DNA from 3 places in the Streptosporangium sp. NPDC004379 genome. Region 2 is predicted to be linked to each of the others. Evidence: riboswitches for the same ligand, from Rfam matches in the RefSeq annotation. Region 2 holds a riboswitch; each other region holds the start of a gene.

Region 1 (4,665 bases), on a different contig from region 2:
CGTCCTTGTTGATGCCGTTCTCCCACTTGGCGGCGGGGAAGTCGCTCTTGCGCTTGTCCAGGCCGTATTCGGCGAGGTCGACGAAGAACTGCGGGCGGGCCTTCATGAGGCCCATCGCGCCCTCGTCGATGCCGACCACGTCGGCCGCGCCGCTGCCGGCCTGCAGACGCTGCAGGAGCTGGGGCAGGAAGACGTCCTCGAACCGGTCGGTCGGGTTCTCGTGCTTGATCTGGATGTTCGGGTGTGACGCGTTCCAGGTCTCGACGGCCTTCTTGTAGCCGAAGTTCGCGCCGCCGCCGAAGGTCTGCACGGTGATGGTCACCGGCTCGGAGGCCGAGCCGCCCGAGGCGGCCGTGTTCTTGGCGGGCTCACTCGAACTACAGGAGGTGACCGCCAGTGCTGCGGCGGTCATCACCACGACGGCGGCGAGCTTGCCGTGCCGCTTGGTGTTCAACATTCCGGACCCCTCTCAGGTGGTCGCCCGAATCGATTGGGAGGTGACATCGCGAACCGGCCCCCGACGAACGCGATCGGCGATGGGTTGCGCGCGGGCAGCTTTTGGGAGCGCTCCCACGAAGACTGGACGATGGGCAACCGGCGCGTCAATATGCCGAAACGTAACCGTTACATCGCGGGTGTTTCAGCTCGGCGAACAGTCGTTAAGGTGACAAACTGTGCGATCGGGCGCTTGGGAGCGCTCCCACCCCAACATGACACGACGCGGCGAACGCTCACCAACCGGGATCATCCAGTGCATCAGGGATCGTCCGGACCTTCCTCGCGGCGATAAGGTCCCGGCCGGAAAGCCGAAACGGCGACCCGGTCGTGCCGGGTCGCCGTCCGTCGGCCGTAGTCCGCCGGTCTCCGCCGCCGGTCCTCGCCGCTCCCGGAGGGACGGGAGCGGACGAGGGGAAGGGGAGAGGGGAACGGAAGACCGGAGTCGTCCGTCAGCCGTTGTAGACCGGGTATCCGTAGCCGTCGACCTGGGCGACCGGCCGGACACGCTCCTCGACCTTGCCGTTGCCGGTGTTGCCCTCGATCGTGGTGATCGTGCCGTCGCCGTTGTCCTTCTTGACGAGACCCACGTGGTCGATGGCGTCGATGTCCTTGCTGCCGCCCCAGTCGAAGAAGACCACGGCGCCGGGCTTCGGGGTCTGACCCCAGCGTCCGTTGTCGGCGAACCACTTGGCGTAGCTGACGGTGTAGGCGTCCCAGCCCATGGTGGGCCGGATGCCGGCCTGCTCGCCGACCCAGGAGACGAACATCGCGCACCAGGGGGCGTTGGCGTAGTCCTGGATCCTGCCGCCGTCGCGGGCGACGGTCTCCTTCGCGCGCTCGCTGGCGAGGTACCAGGCATGGAACTTGGTGCCGCCGCCGTAGGCGTTCTCCGAGACGCCGATCTGCTGGGCGGCGATGTCGAGGACCTGCTGGGCGCTGACCTTGGGCAGGTTCTGGGCCTGGGTCTCGGACGAGGCCGCGGCGTTCTCGGTGACCGACCCGGCCTGCGGGCCGGAGGCGTGGTTGTCGGCGAGGGCGGGAACGGTGGTCACGGCACCGCCGGCGAGGACGATGGACGCGCCCACGAGGGCGCGGACCAGGCTGTGCTTCCCGGGGGTGAGGCGGTTCTTGGCCATGGGAGAGTTCGGCTCCTTGCGTCGCTTCCATGCCGCCTACCGGGTTAGCTGACGGGTTCGGGCTGGGAAGTGCCCTACGGCGCGCGAACGCGCTGATTCACCCCATGAAGTGGTTCCCCGGTTCCGCGAGAGCCGCGGATTCGGCGGCCGCGCCCATCGACGGAGTGATCCGTCGTGATGATGCGCGGTCGGGCAATGTGTCGACGAGAGATGGGTCTGTGGACCTCGGTCCTCATCGCGAACGAGTAGAACGTACGTGCTGCTCCAGGCCGATTGCAAGCTCCCGCATTGCCTTGACTTGGGAAAACGCCGAATATCGGTGATCGTCGACTTCCCGGTCCGAAGATCGGCGACTTCGGGCCAAAGGCTTTCGCAAAAGCCGCAAACCCTTGCGGCACAGGGATTTCCGCACCGCGGGACCGGCGACGCCCCGGTGCGACGGACGATTCTTCCCGGCTGAAGCGCCCCCTAACGTAGATCTTTTTAAAGGGGGATCGTTTTACCTGTTCAGTGCCTTTCCGGGCGGCACGTCGCCGGGCGCGCGTGCTCGGATGTTCATCCGCGGTTCCCGGCCGCGTAAGGCGTCACGGTTACGGTGAGGCGATCGTGAACGGGTCATCGCCCGGCGTGGAGGAGGGGCGGGACCACGCGCGGGAACAGCCTTCGGCCATCGCCTGGGCGGAGTCCCCCCTGCAACTGCTCTGCGTGGTCGAGGCCTGCCACGCCGGGCTGCTCGGCGCCCCCGTCCGGGTGGTGCCCCGTGCCGGCTCGCGCCCGCTGACCGCCACCCGCCGGGAACTGTCCCGCCTCGTCCTTCCCCCGGGGCTGGAACAGGCCGGCCCGGCCCCCGGGCCGCCCAGGCCCCGGCGGGGCATGACCTGGGTGATCGGCGACGCCTTCTCCGGCCGGGTCCAGGCCCGCTGGCTCACCGCACTCCCCGGACGGATCGTGGTCGTCGACGACGGGCTGGCCACGATCAGGCTCCTGGAACTGCTCGCCGGGCCCCCTGGCAGGCCGCTGCTACGGGCCCGGGCCACCGCGGGCCCGTCGCGCTCCGTCCTCGGCGTGGCGGCCGGTCTGCGACTGCGCTCGGCCGCCCGGTCGGGCCGGCTGACGGTCTTCACCGCGATGCCCATCCCGGACGACCTGGCGCGCGCCGTACGCGGCAGGGGAGCCGAACTGGTCGTCCACGACTTCACCTGGCTGCGCGCGCAGCCACTGCGCCGGCCCCGGCCGCAGGAGCCCACGGTCGTCCTCGGCACCTCACTGGTGCGCAACGGCCTGATCCACCGCGACCGCTACCTCACCTGGCTCGCCGGGGTGGGCGCGGCCGGGCCGATGGCCTATTTCCCGCACCGCCGGGAGGACCCCGGCGACCTCGAACGGATCGGCGCGCAGCCCGGCGTCACCGTCTACGACGCCGGGGCCCCCGCCGAGATGACCCTGCGGGGACTGGACGCCGGGCAGCGGGTGCTCAGCCTGCCGTCCACCGCCGTCACCTCGCTACGTGTCCTGCTGGCACCCCGGGGCGTCACCGTGGAGGCGGTGGACGTCCCCGACGACTGGTGGACCGCCCTGGCGGCGCCCTCCCTCCGCTCACACCTGTCGATGTCCGCTCCTCACGACACCGGAGTCAAAAAGTGAAGGTCCTGGCCGTGGCCGACTCGGATTCCTATCTGAAGTGGGCCGCCCACCTGCTCGCGGGCCTTCCCGGCGGCTGTACGGCGGAGCTCGCGGTGATCCGTACCCCCATCGCACCCTCGCCGGCGCAGATCCGCGCGGCCGTCACCGGGGTGGCCGCCGACCCTCCCGTGCTGTCGGCGCGGGCGCTGCGCCGGGCGGCCGAACGGCTGCGGCCCGACGCGGTGCTGGCCGCCTGCACCGGCCCGGTGGTCGACGTGCTGGTCGGCGAGGTGCTCGCCGGCCTCTCGCCCAGGCCGGTGTTCGTCTCCGGGCTGCCCGGCATCTCCGTCCCCGCCACCGAGAAGGCATGGCTGTTCCGCAGCGGCTGCGACCTGTTCGTCCTGCACAGCGGCCGGGAGGTGGCGGAGTTCACCGAACTCGGCCGGAGACTGGGCGGCGGCGGCGCGGTCGGCCTGGCCCGGCTGCCGTTCCTGCCCGCGGGGCAGGCCCCGCCCCCCGCCGGGCCGCGCGACCGCGTGGTGTTCGCCGCCCAGGCCAAGGTGCCCAGGCGCAGAGAGGACCGGGAACGGATCCTGCTGTCCCTGGCGGAGCTGGCCGGGCGGCGGCCGGACCTGGACGTCGTGGTCAAGCTCCGCGCCCTCGACGACGAGCGGCAGACCCACGCCGAGCGGCACCCCTACCGGCGGCTGTGGGAGGAACTGGCCGGGCGGGACGCGGTCCCCGCCGGCGCGGTGCGGTTCGAGGCCGGCCCGATGCGCGACCACCTCGCCCGCGCGGCGGGGTTCGTCACGGTCAGCTCGACCGCCGCGCTGGAGGCGATCGCCTGCTCCGTCCCCCTGCTGGTGCTGTCGGACTTCGGGGTCGGCGCCGAGACGATCAACCTCGTCTTCGAGGGAAGCGGACTGCTCGGCACCCTCGAAGACCTGGCCGCGGGGCGCTTCCTCGCCCCGGACGGGGAGTGGTGCCACGCCAACTACTTCCACCCCGGCGGGCTGGACGACTGGACCTCCCACCTGGTCACCCTGGTCGGCATGGCCCGCTCGGGACGCCTGGTCCCGGCCCGCTCCCTGCTCGACGGGCCGGCGTACGCCGCCGCCCGCCGCCGCGCCCGGTTGCGCGTCGAGGTCCCGCCCAGGGTGCTGCGCGCCGGCCGCCGTTTTATGGCGACGCTGCGCGTCGCGGCTCGGGGCTCTTGATCCGGTGTCTTGCGGTTCTCATGGCGACGCTGCGCGTCGCGGCTCGGGGGCTGGTAACCGGTGTCTTCCCTCGTCGTTCACTCGCTGCGCTCGCTCTCTCCTCAGTCCAGACACCGGCGCCCCCGAGCGGGTCCGGGCACCGGCGTTCCTAGGCGGGGGACATCAAGGTCTCTGGGCGGGCCCGGACACCG
Region 2 (4,665 bases):
GACCGTCCGGAGCGGGCACGCCGGGCACGCCGGGCACCGTACCGGCGTCCCCCGCACAGACCCCTTCCACGCCGGACGGGGAGGGGGTGTCGCGCCGCGAGCGGGCCCGGCGGGAGCTGGCCCTGCTGCGCGACCGGCTGCACGAGGAGATGGCGCTGCTGCGCGAGCGCGTGCCGGAGGTGAACGGAAGCATCGCCTGCAGCGTGGACGGCCTGACGCTGGCGAGCGACCTGCGAGGCGAGACCGAGCAGATCGGCGCGCTGTCCTCCGCGGTGCTCGCGCTCAGCAGCCGGCTGACGGCCATGGCCGACAAGGGCTCCTTCGAGGAGACGCTGATCTCCGGTGACAACGGCTACGCGGCCTTCTACGCCGCCGGCCCCACGATCGTCCTCACGGTGCTCGCCCGGCCCGGGACCAACCTCGGGCTGCTGCGCCTGGAGGGCCGCAAGACGGCGGTGAGAATGGCCGCCCTCACGTCCCGCACATCGACAACCCACTGATCGGAGTCAGACATGGGCAACATGGATATCTCTCTCAAGGAAATGATGGGCATCGACGGCGCGGTCGGCGCGGTCGTCGTCGACTACAACAGCGGCATGGCGCTGGGCGCGCTCGGCGGCTCCAAGGACCTGGACCTCCAGGTGGCCGCGGCGGGCAACACCGAGGTCGTCAAGGCCAAGCTGCGGACGATGGACTCCCTCGGCCTCAAGGACACCATCGAGGACATCCTCATCACGCTCAGCGCGCAGTACCACATCATCCGCCCGGTCACCGGCCGGAGCGGCAAGGGTCTCTTCCTGTACCTGGCGCTGGACCGCAACCGGGGCAACCTGGCGCTGGCCCGGCACACCCTGCGGATGATCGAGGAGAGACTCGAGGTCTGATCCTCCGGTACGGCTCCGCGCACCGGGAGCGCGGGCCGTACCGGAGCTCACCGCTCGGCGGAGGCGGTGAGCTCACCGATCGCGTCGGCGAAGGCCGGCCAGAGCAGGCGCGGCAGGTCGTGGCCCATGCCGGGGAAGGTGACCAGTCTGGCGCCGGGGATCGCGTCCGCCGTGGCGATCCCCCCGGCCACCGGGATGAGCTGGTCGGCCTCGCCGTGCAGTACGAGGGTGGGTACGGTGATCTTCCCGAGCAGCGCCGTACGGTCGCCCGAGGCCAGGATCGCGGCGAGCTGCCGGGCGGTCCCGGCCGGGTCGAGGCCGCGGTCGTAGCTGAGTTCGGTGATCTGGGCGACGCGCTCGCGGTCCATCCGGTATCCGGGGGATCCGAGGATCTCCCAGGTGCTCAGCGCCTGACGGATCGCGGCCTCGCGGTCGGGCGGCGGCGGCGCCATGAGCACCGCCATCGCCGCCTCGGTGGGCGGGGCGACCGCGTGGCCGGGGGTGGACATGATCGAGGTGAGGCTCCGCACCCGGCGCGGATGGCCGATCGCCATCGCCTGGGCGATCATGCCGCCCATCGAGGCGCCGACCACGTGGGCCGATTCCCAGCCGAGCGCGTCGAGCAGCCCGGCGGCGTCGTCGACCATGTCGTCGAGCAGGTAGGGGGCCCGGCCGCCGCCGAGGGCGGGCGCCCCGGCGTCGTTCAGGTGGGTGGACTCGCCGGCGTCGCGGTTGTCGAACCGCACCACGTGGTGCCCGCGGCCGGCGAGCAGCTCGCAGAACTCCTCGTCCCAGTGGATCATCTGGGCGCCGAGACCCATGATCAGCAGAAGCGGCCGGTCGCCGGGAGACCCGAAGGTCTCGTAGGCGATCTCGATGCCGTTGGCCCGGACGCGCGTCGTCATGTCGCTCCCTCTCCCCCGTCCGTCCGCGGGCGGGCCGGGTGGCCGCCCTGACGGTTCCCGCCGCCCGGAGACGACGGACCGGTAACCCGGAACAGAATGTCATTCTGCCCAGGTCGGGGCAAGACATCCCGTGCCGAAGGGCCGGAGAGCGAAAAGCAGGAGCGGACGCCCTGCGCCGGCGTCCGCTCCCGTGTCCAGGAAAGGCTGAGGTGAAGCTCTTCGCTTCCGGCCGTCACGGCCTGACCGGGCCGTCACGGCCCGGTGGAACCCTTATGACCCGGTGAGCCGTCACGGCCCGACGGTGCCGCCCTGGCGCGGGGCGGCGTCGTGACGGTCCGGCGGCGCCGCCGTGACGGTGCGGCGCCGCCGTGACGGTGCGGCGCCGCCGTGACGGTGCGGCGGCGCCGTTCCGGCCGGTTACGGCTTGACGGTGATCTGGACCGGCTTGGCCGGGTCGCCGTCCCGCTTGCCCCAGGCACCGGTGGAGAAGGGGACCGGGTCGTTCTTCTTGCCCGGACCGTCGCCCCACTTGGTGATGACGTAGTCGACCTTGATGTGGCCCATGCCGCCGTTGCCGTCCACGCCGAGGGTGCCGGGGTTGAACGTGCCGCCGGTCAGGTCGGCGAAGGTCTTGGCGTCGAGGTCGATCATGACGCCGCTGCTGGAGGGGACGCCGGGGCCGCGGTCGCCGACGAAGAACTTGGCCTTCTTGCCCTTGTAGATGACGTAGCCCTCGGTGAACAGCGGCCAGCTCGGGCTGGCGATCATGCCCTTCTGCATCGGCTTGCCACTGGCGGGGAGGCCGGTGTCACCGGCGCGGCCGGAGGAGTCGTCCCAGAAGTAGGAGGCCTTGGTCTGGCCCTTCAGCATGACGGTCTTGGTGACCTTCTGCGGCTTGGCGGGGGCGGCCTGCTCTGGCGCGGCGGCCTGCCCGGGAGCGGCCTGCTCGGGAGCGGCCTGCTCGGGAGCGGCCTGCTCGGGAGCGGCGGCGGCCTGGGCGGGGGCGGCCTCGGGGACCGCGGCCGCGACCGGCTCGCTCACCGCGGTGACCCCGGCGCCGGCCGCCGAGGCGGCGGGCGCGTCCCGGTCGACCGAGGGGAGGGCCGAGACGGCGGCGGCGGAGGCGAGGAGCCCGGCGCCGACCAGGCCGGCGACGGCGTATCGGGTCTTGCGGGCGGACGTGCGGGGATCCAGGGAAGGCATGAGGAAACGAACTCTTTCGCGAGGGAACGGGGCAGCCGGACGCCATGCGTGAAGGGAGGCGTCGGCGGGGTCGCGCTCACAGGGAAGAAGAGGCGCAGGGATGGATCAGGTGGCGCTACACGGAGCGCTGGGGGATGCCGCGACCGATCGCGGCGGAAGAACCCAGGGGATGTGAAAGTCTCAGAGGACCGGCAGCGAAATGCGGTATACCGGTACGAAGGTGGCGCGGTCTCCCACTGAGGGATCTCCTCTCCATCTCGTCTACCGGGTTAGCTGACGGGTTCGGGCGGTGGAGTGCCCTACCACCGCGTTCGCGGCGGATTCACCCCGGAAGGTGGGTCCCCGGCTCCCATGCCATGACGGCTTCGGGATTCGACGTCGGCCCGGTCGCCCCCTCGGATGAGGGTGCAGGTCACCTGCCGATGACTAGGACACTACCGGGCAAATCAGACAAAGCAAAGCAGAACCCATGGAATGACCAGAAGATCTACCTTCTATGGCCAAGAAAGGGCACATGATCCGGTTTATCGGCCCCTGAACCGGCGCGGACCAGGGCGTACACGCCGTGGCGAACCACATACGGGTGATTCACCGCCGCCATTTCCCGCGGCCCGCGGTCCCGCCCGGAACCCCGGGAAACGGCCGCCCGCCCCGGTCAGTCCCACCAGAACGACCAGGCGTTCCTGCCCATGATCTGCTCGGCGTAGCCGGCGAGCGTGCCGGCGCTGTAGACGACGCTGTCCGGGCAGAACGTCCAGTGCTCCGCCGCGACGTGCAGGGCGTGCTCCGCCGTCGTGGGGGGCGCCGCGACGCTCAGGTCGAGGGTGTTGAAACCCACGCCCACCAGCCGCGCCCCGAACCGCTCCTCCCAGCTCCGCACCACGGCGGCCAGCGGGACCATCCACTCGTTGTGGTTCAGCGCGCCCTGCCACCCCATGACGGCCAGCGCGTCGGCCCCCCGGTCGACGGCCACCAGGCCCAGAGGGGTCCTGCGCTCGGCGACCAGCCCGGCGTACCAGTCGGCGACCACGTCGGGGTCGGTGGCGAGCCTGCCCGCGGGGGCCGGACCCGGGCACCGCGCGCCGAACGGAGCCAGCAGCTCCAGCTGCTCGGCGTCCGCCCTCTCGGTCCAGTCGGCCCAGACCTCCGCCATGAAGGCGGCGGTGTGATAGTTGTCGATCTCCTCCACCGTGTCCGGGGCGATCTGCCCGGACGACCACGGCTGGACGGAGTCCTCCAGCAGCAACGGCCACAGGCCCGAGCGCGGGTGCTCGGCCCGCAGGCCGGACCACAGCCCGGCGGAGACCGGCTCGTCACTGAGCCAGAACGCCGGACGATAACCGACCATCAGCTGGGAGTAACCGGGGTCGGGCCACACCACGTCGCCTGGAGGCAGCTCGACCGAGAGCGCCCGCCCCTCACCGCCGCCGGCGAACAGCTGGCCCAGCAACGGCGGAAGTTGCTCCCGCTCGCAATCGCTCATCCCTGTCGATCCGATCCTGACCACGGACCAATTTTGGCCTGTCAGGCGGCGGGAGGACAGTTCTCCCCCCAGCGCGGCCGAAAAACACCGCCTTCACGGCCCTCGCGGGGAGGGCCGAGGGGCCGTCGCGGGCTCCGCGAGCTCGCGGACCACCTCGGCGAATCCGCGCACCAGCGGGTCGTCCGCACCC
Region 3 (4,665 bases), 230 kb from region 2:
CACGTCGTGGTCAGCGACTCCGGCCTGCCGGAGGAGGCCCGCGAGGAGCTGGCGTCCCAGGTGGGCGAACTGATCATCACCGACCCCCACCAGCGGAACGAGACGGTGAGCTCATGAAACGCACGATCACCCACCTGGCCGACGGCCGCGAACTGCTCTACTTCGACCGGCGGGACGACGCCGACCGGAGCGCGGCCGACCTGCGCGACCTGCCGCCCCGCCCCCCGGCCTCCGAGCTGCGCTACGACCCTCTCACCGAGGAGTGGATCGCGGTGGCCGGGCACCGCCAGAGCCGCACGTTCCTGCCCCCGGCCGACGAGTGCCCGCTGTGCCCCTCGGCCCCCGGCCGGCTCACCGAGATCCCCTCATCCGACTACGACGTCGTGGTCTTCGAGAACCGCTTCCCGTCCTTCTCCGGCCAGCCGGTCGACGCCGTTCCGGTCGGCGGGCTGAGCGAGGTCCGCCCGGGGACCGGGCGGTGCGAGGTGGTGTGCTTCACCTCCGACCACGGCTCCTCCTTCTCGCGGCTGTCCCCCGAGCAGGTCGATCTGGTCATGGAGGCGTGGATCGACCGTACGGCGGAGCTGTCGGCGCTGCCCGGGGTGGAGCAGGTCTTCTGCTTCGAGAACCGGGGCCCCGAGATCGGCATCACCCTGGCCCACCCGCACGGGCAGATCTACGCCTACCCCTACGTGACCCCCCGGACCCGGCTGTCCCTGGAGGCGGCCGAGCGGCACCGGAGGCGGACCGGCGGCAACCTGTTCGCCGACGTGCTCGCCGCCGAGCGGGAGGCGGGCGTCCGCGTGGTCGCCGCCAACGAGCACTGGACGGCGTTCGTGCCGGCCGCGGCGCGCTGGCCGGTCGAGGTCCACCTCTACCCCCATCGCCGGGTTCCCGGCCTGGGGTCGCTGGAGGCCGCCGAGCGGGCGGCGTTCGGCCCCCTGTACACCCGGGTCCTGCGCGCCCTGGACGGGTTCTTCGGTGTGCCCCTGCCGTACGTGGCGGCCTGGCACCAGGCGCCGGTGCACACCGGCCGGGATCTGTCGTACGCCCACCTGGAGGTGTTCAGCATCCGCCGGGCGCCCGACAAGCTGAAGTATCTGGCCGGGTCGGAGTCCGCGATGGGCGCCTTCGTCAACGACGTGCTGCCGGAGGACACGGCCCGCCGCCTGCGGTCCCTGGTCGGGGAATGACCGGCGGACGGTCACGGGACGGGGTCGCGTGACCGTCCGTTTACCATTACTATCCTCACCCATTGGACTTAATGTCCGATATGCCTAATTCCGGGTGCGTCGCCCGGGAGCCGGGGAACCACCGCACCCGGGGTGAATCCACTTCGGTGGAAGGGCTCTCTCCCGCCCGAACCCGTCAGCTAACCCGGTAGGCGGTAGGAGAGGAGAGCCGTGGCGGCCCCGTCCCCCACGTCCCGTCGCCGTGCGGCCATGACCGTCTCCGCGGTCTCGGCCCTGGTGTTCGTCCTCGCCGGCGGGCCCGCCGGCGCCGACCCCAAGCCGTCCGAGTCCGAACTGCGCGCCGACCTGGCGAAGCTCACCGAGAAGGTCGACGGGCTCATCGAGGACTACGCGGCCAAACGGGAGTCGCTGCGCGAGGCCCGGCAGGCCGAGAGCCGGGCCAGGGCCGCCCTTGCCGAGGCCGAACGCGCCTACGCGGAGGCCAGGAAGCAGGTCGCCGGCATCGCCAGCCTCCAGTACCAGGGCGGTCAGCAGGGGGGCGGGAGCGACCTGCCCTCCCTGCTGACCGCCCCCCGGATGGACGGCGCGGCGGTCACCGCCCAGCTCGCCGCCCAGCAGGGCGCCCACCTCCGGACCTTCGCCCAGAGCCGGGACCTGCGCGGCCGGGCGGCCGAGGAGGCCGCCCGGCTCACCGGCCGGATCGCCGAGGAGGGTGACGCCGTGGCCGCCCGGCGCCGCGACGCCGAGAAGGCCATCGCGGACATCAGGCGGAAGCTCGACGCGCTCGTCCCCGTGGGCTCGGGCCGTCGCACCGACGGCAGCTGGGCGCCCCAGCTGCCCACCGGCTCCGACAACATCACCGACCGTACCCGGATCATGCGCGAGGCGGTCGGGAAGCGGTTCACCCTCCCCCACGAGGTCGGCTGCTACCGCTCGGAGAACGACGGCGGCGAGCACCCGCTGGGCCGGGCCTGCGACTTCATGATGAGCACCGGCGGATCGACGCCCACGGCGGGCCATGTCGGGCTCGGCGACGAGATCGCCGCCTGGGCCCTCAAGAACAGGACCCGACTCGGGGTGAAGTACGTGATCTGGCGTCAGCGGATCAACAGCGGCACCGGCTGGCGCGCCATGTCCGACCGCGGCGGCGTCACCGCCAACCACTTCGACCACGTCCACATCTCGATGTACTGACGGACCCGGCCGGACGTTTCCCGGAGTACCGACGGACCCGGCGGGATCGGCGGCGTCACGGGCGGGTGACGGCGACGTCCGTCGTCCCCGCCGCCTCGGCGACCATCCGGTCCAGGCCGGCCAGGTCGGCCGGGCGGGCGACGGCCGCCTCCGCGAAACGGGCGAGCAGCCGGGCGAACGCCTCGCGGTCGGCCTCCGTCCAGTCGGCGATCAGGCCGTCCAGGTAGGTCCGCCGGTAGCGGACGACCACCTCCAGCACCCGGCGGCCACGCTCGCTCAGCACGAGGCGGGCCCGCCGGGCGTCCACCGCCGACTCCTCCCGTGCCACCAGACCCGCGCCGATCGCGTCGTTGACGAGCCTGCTGGCGGTGGACGGGTCCACGTCGAGCTGCTCGGCGACGGCGCCCACGGTCACCTCGGGGACGTCCAGGCTCAGCTTGTGCACCGCGTGCACGACCATCACGTTCGACATCTGCACCGGCCGGGGCGGCTCACCCGCCCGGCGGGCACGCAGCGGCCGGGCCCAGATCCGGCGCAGCCGGAACAGCGCCACGTCGATCGCCGCTCCCGGCGTCCGGTCGTTCACGGCGTACCCCTACGGCGGGTACGGCCCGCCCGCGGCGCGCCGTACGGGACGGATGGTCACGAAAGATCAACCCAGCAGGCGGATCGGGTTGAAGACGTCGGCGTACGCCAGCAGGCCGGCCATGACGATCATCACCAGGGCGATGGCGTAGGTGAGCGGGAGCGCCTTGGCGATGTCCACGTGGGAGGGGGCGGGACGGCGCGTCACACGGGCGAAGCCCCGCTTCAGGCCCTCCCACAGCCCGCCGGCGATGTGGCCGCCGTCCAGCGGGAGCAGCGGGATCAGGTTGAACATGCCGATCGCCAGGTTGAAGACGGCCAGCAGGTTGATGAAGATGACGACCTTGCTCTCCAGCGGAGCCGAGGAGGCCACGATCTCCCCGCCCATGCGGCCGACGCCGACGATGCCCACCGGGCCGTTCTTGTCGCGCTCCTGGCCGGAGAAGGCGGCGTTCCAGACGCCGACCATCTTCTCCGGGAAGCGCAGCAGCGCGCCCGCCGTCAGCGAGGTGGTGTCCCACATGTGGGAGGCGACCGCGCCGAGGCTCTGCCGCTCGGTGACGACCACCGGGCTGACCCCGAGGTAACCGACGCCCTTGTCGATCTTCCCGGGCTCGTCCAGCGACTCGCGGTCCTGGGCGATGAGGTTCGCGGTCACGGTCATCGGCCGGCCGTCCCGCTCGATGCCGATCGCCAGCGGGCCGGCGCCGTGGGAGCGGATGGCCCGCGTCGCGGCGTCCCAGCTCGCGACGGGCCTGCCCGCCACCGACACCAGGACGTCACCGGCGCGCAGCCCCGCCGCGGCGGCCGGGCTGGGCCTGTCGGTCGCGGCGCACCCGGCCCCGGGGTTCTTCGCGATCTCGGCGGAGGTCTTGACGCACTGCGGGACCGAGGAGATCTGGTTCTTCTGGACGGCGACGCCGAAGCCCATCATCACGACGGCGAACAGCACGAACGCCAGCACGAAGTTCATCGCCGGGCCGCCCGACATGACGATGACCTTCTGCCACCAGGGCTTGCGGTAGAAGACCCGGTCCTCGTCGCCGGGGCGGACCTCCTCCATCGCCGCGTCGCGGGCGTTCTCGATGAGGCCCTGCCACGGCCCGGTGGAGACCGAGCGCAGCGTGCCCGGCGCGTCGGTGGGCCGGGGCGGCAGCATGCCGATCATCCGGATGTAGCCGCCGAAGGGGAGCCACTTGACGCCGTACTCGGTCTCGCCCTTGTGGCGCGACCACAGCGTGGGGCCGAAGCCGACCATGTACTGGGTGACCTTGACGCCGAAGAGCTTGGCGGGCACCAGATGGCCGATCTCGTGCAGGCCGATCGAGACCATGAGTCCCAGGAGGATGATGAGGACCCCGACGAGCCAGCTCACAGGTCGTACTCCCCGGTCGTTTATGTGCGGGCGGCTTCCAATGGAGACTAACCCACGCTCCGTGGTTCCAGAGTGCCACAGAGACGGACCCTCCGGATCAAGACCCTTGCGCCGGGTTGACCGAATGGGGACACTTCGTTGACAGTAAGCGATCGTGCGGTCACCCTGTGAGAGGCGCTGGGGGGAAACTTTTGATCGGGATCCTGATTGCCGAGCACCTGCCGCTGGTCCGACGGGGCCTGGTGGCCTCGTTGGCGTGCGAGTCGGACCTCAAGGTGGTGGCGGATGTCGAGCGCGGCGAGGAGGTACTGCCCGCCG

The links. Region 2 has a riboswitch for cyclic di-AMP ahead of ACFYSC_RS25615 (hypothetical protein). Riboswitches for the same ligand answer to the same signal wherever they lie in the genome.
Region 1: linked by a shared signal. The riboswitch ahead of ACFYSC_RS19120 (CHAP domain-containing protein) and the one ahead of ACFYSC_RS25615 (hypothetical protein) in region 2 are both predicted to bind cyclic di-AMP.
Region 3: linked by a shared signal. The riboswitch ahead of ACFYSC_RS24595 (hypothetical protein) and the one ahead of ACFYSC_RS25615 (hypothetical protein) in region 2 are both predicted to bind cyclic di-AMP.

Annotation. Positions count from the first base shown of each region.
Region 1 covers NZ_JBIAMC010000008.1:105,540-110,204, forward strand. Annotated here, with positions in the region: gene ACFYSC_RS19115 (ABC transporter substrate-binding protein) at 1-457, opposite strand, end outside; gene ACFYSC_RS19120 (CHAP domain-containing protein) at 948-1,634, opposite strand; cyclic di-AMP (ydaO/yuaA leader) riboswitch at 1,653-1,790, opposite strand; gene ACFYSC_RS19125 (hypothetical protein) at 2,241-3,278, shown strand; gene ACFYSC_RS19130 (DUF6716 putative glycosyltransferase) at 3,290-4,474, shown strand.
Region 2 covers NZ_JBIAMC010000012.1:247,081-251,745, forward strand. Annotated here, with positions in the region: gene ACFYSC_RS25600 (roadblock/LC7 domain-containing protein) at 1-500, shown strand, start outside; gene ACFYSC_RS25605 (hypothetical protein) at 513-884, shown strand; gene ACFYSC_RS25610 (alpha/beta fold hydrolase) at 932-1,789, opposite strand; gene ACFYSC_RS25615 (hypothetical protein) at 2,207-2,992, opposite strand; cyclic di-AMP (ydaO/yuaA leader) riboswitch at 3,236-3,380, opposite strand; gene ACFYSC_RS25620 (DUF4253 domain-containing protein) at 3,648-4,475, opposite strand; gene ACFYSC_RS25625 (LysR substrate-binding domain-containing protein) at 4,569-4,665, opposite strand, start outside.
Region 3 covers NZ_JBIAMC010000012.1:13,538-18,202, forward strand. Annotated here, with positions in the region: gene ACFYSC_RS24585 (DeoR/GlpR family DNA-binding transcription regulator) at 1-117, shown strand, start outside; gene galT (galactose-1-phosphate uridylyltransferase) at 114-1,193, shown strand; cyclic di-AMP (ydaO/yuaA leader) riboswitch at 1,265-1,401, shown strand; gene ACFYSC_RS24595 (hypothetical protein) at 1,443-2,387, shown strand; gene ACFYSC_RS24600 (MarR family winged helix-turn-helix transcriptional regulator) at 2,443-2,973, opposite strand; gene ACFYSC_RS24605 (site-2 protease family protein) at 3,040-4,347, opposite strand; gene ACFYSC_RS24610 (LuxR C-terminal-related transcriptional regulator) at 4,539-4,665, shown strand, end outside.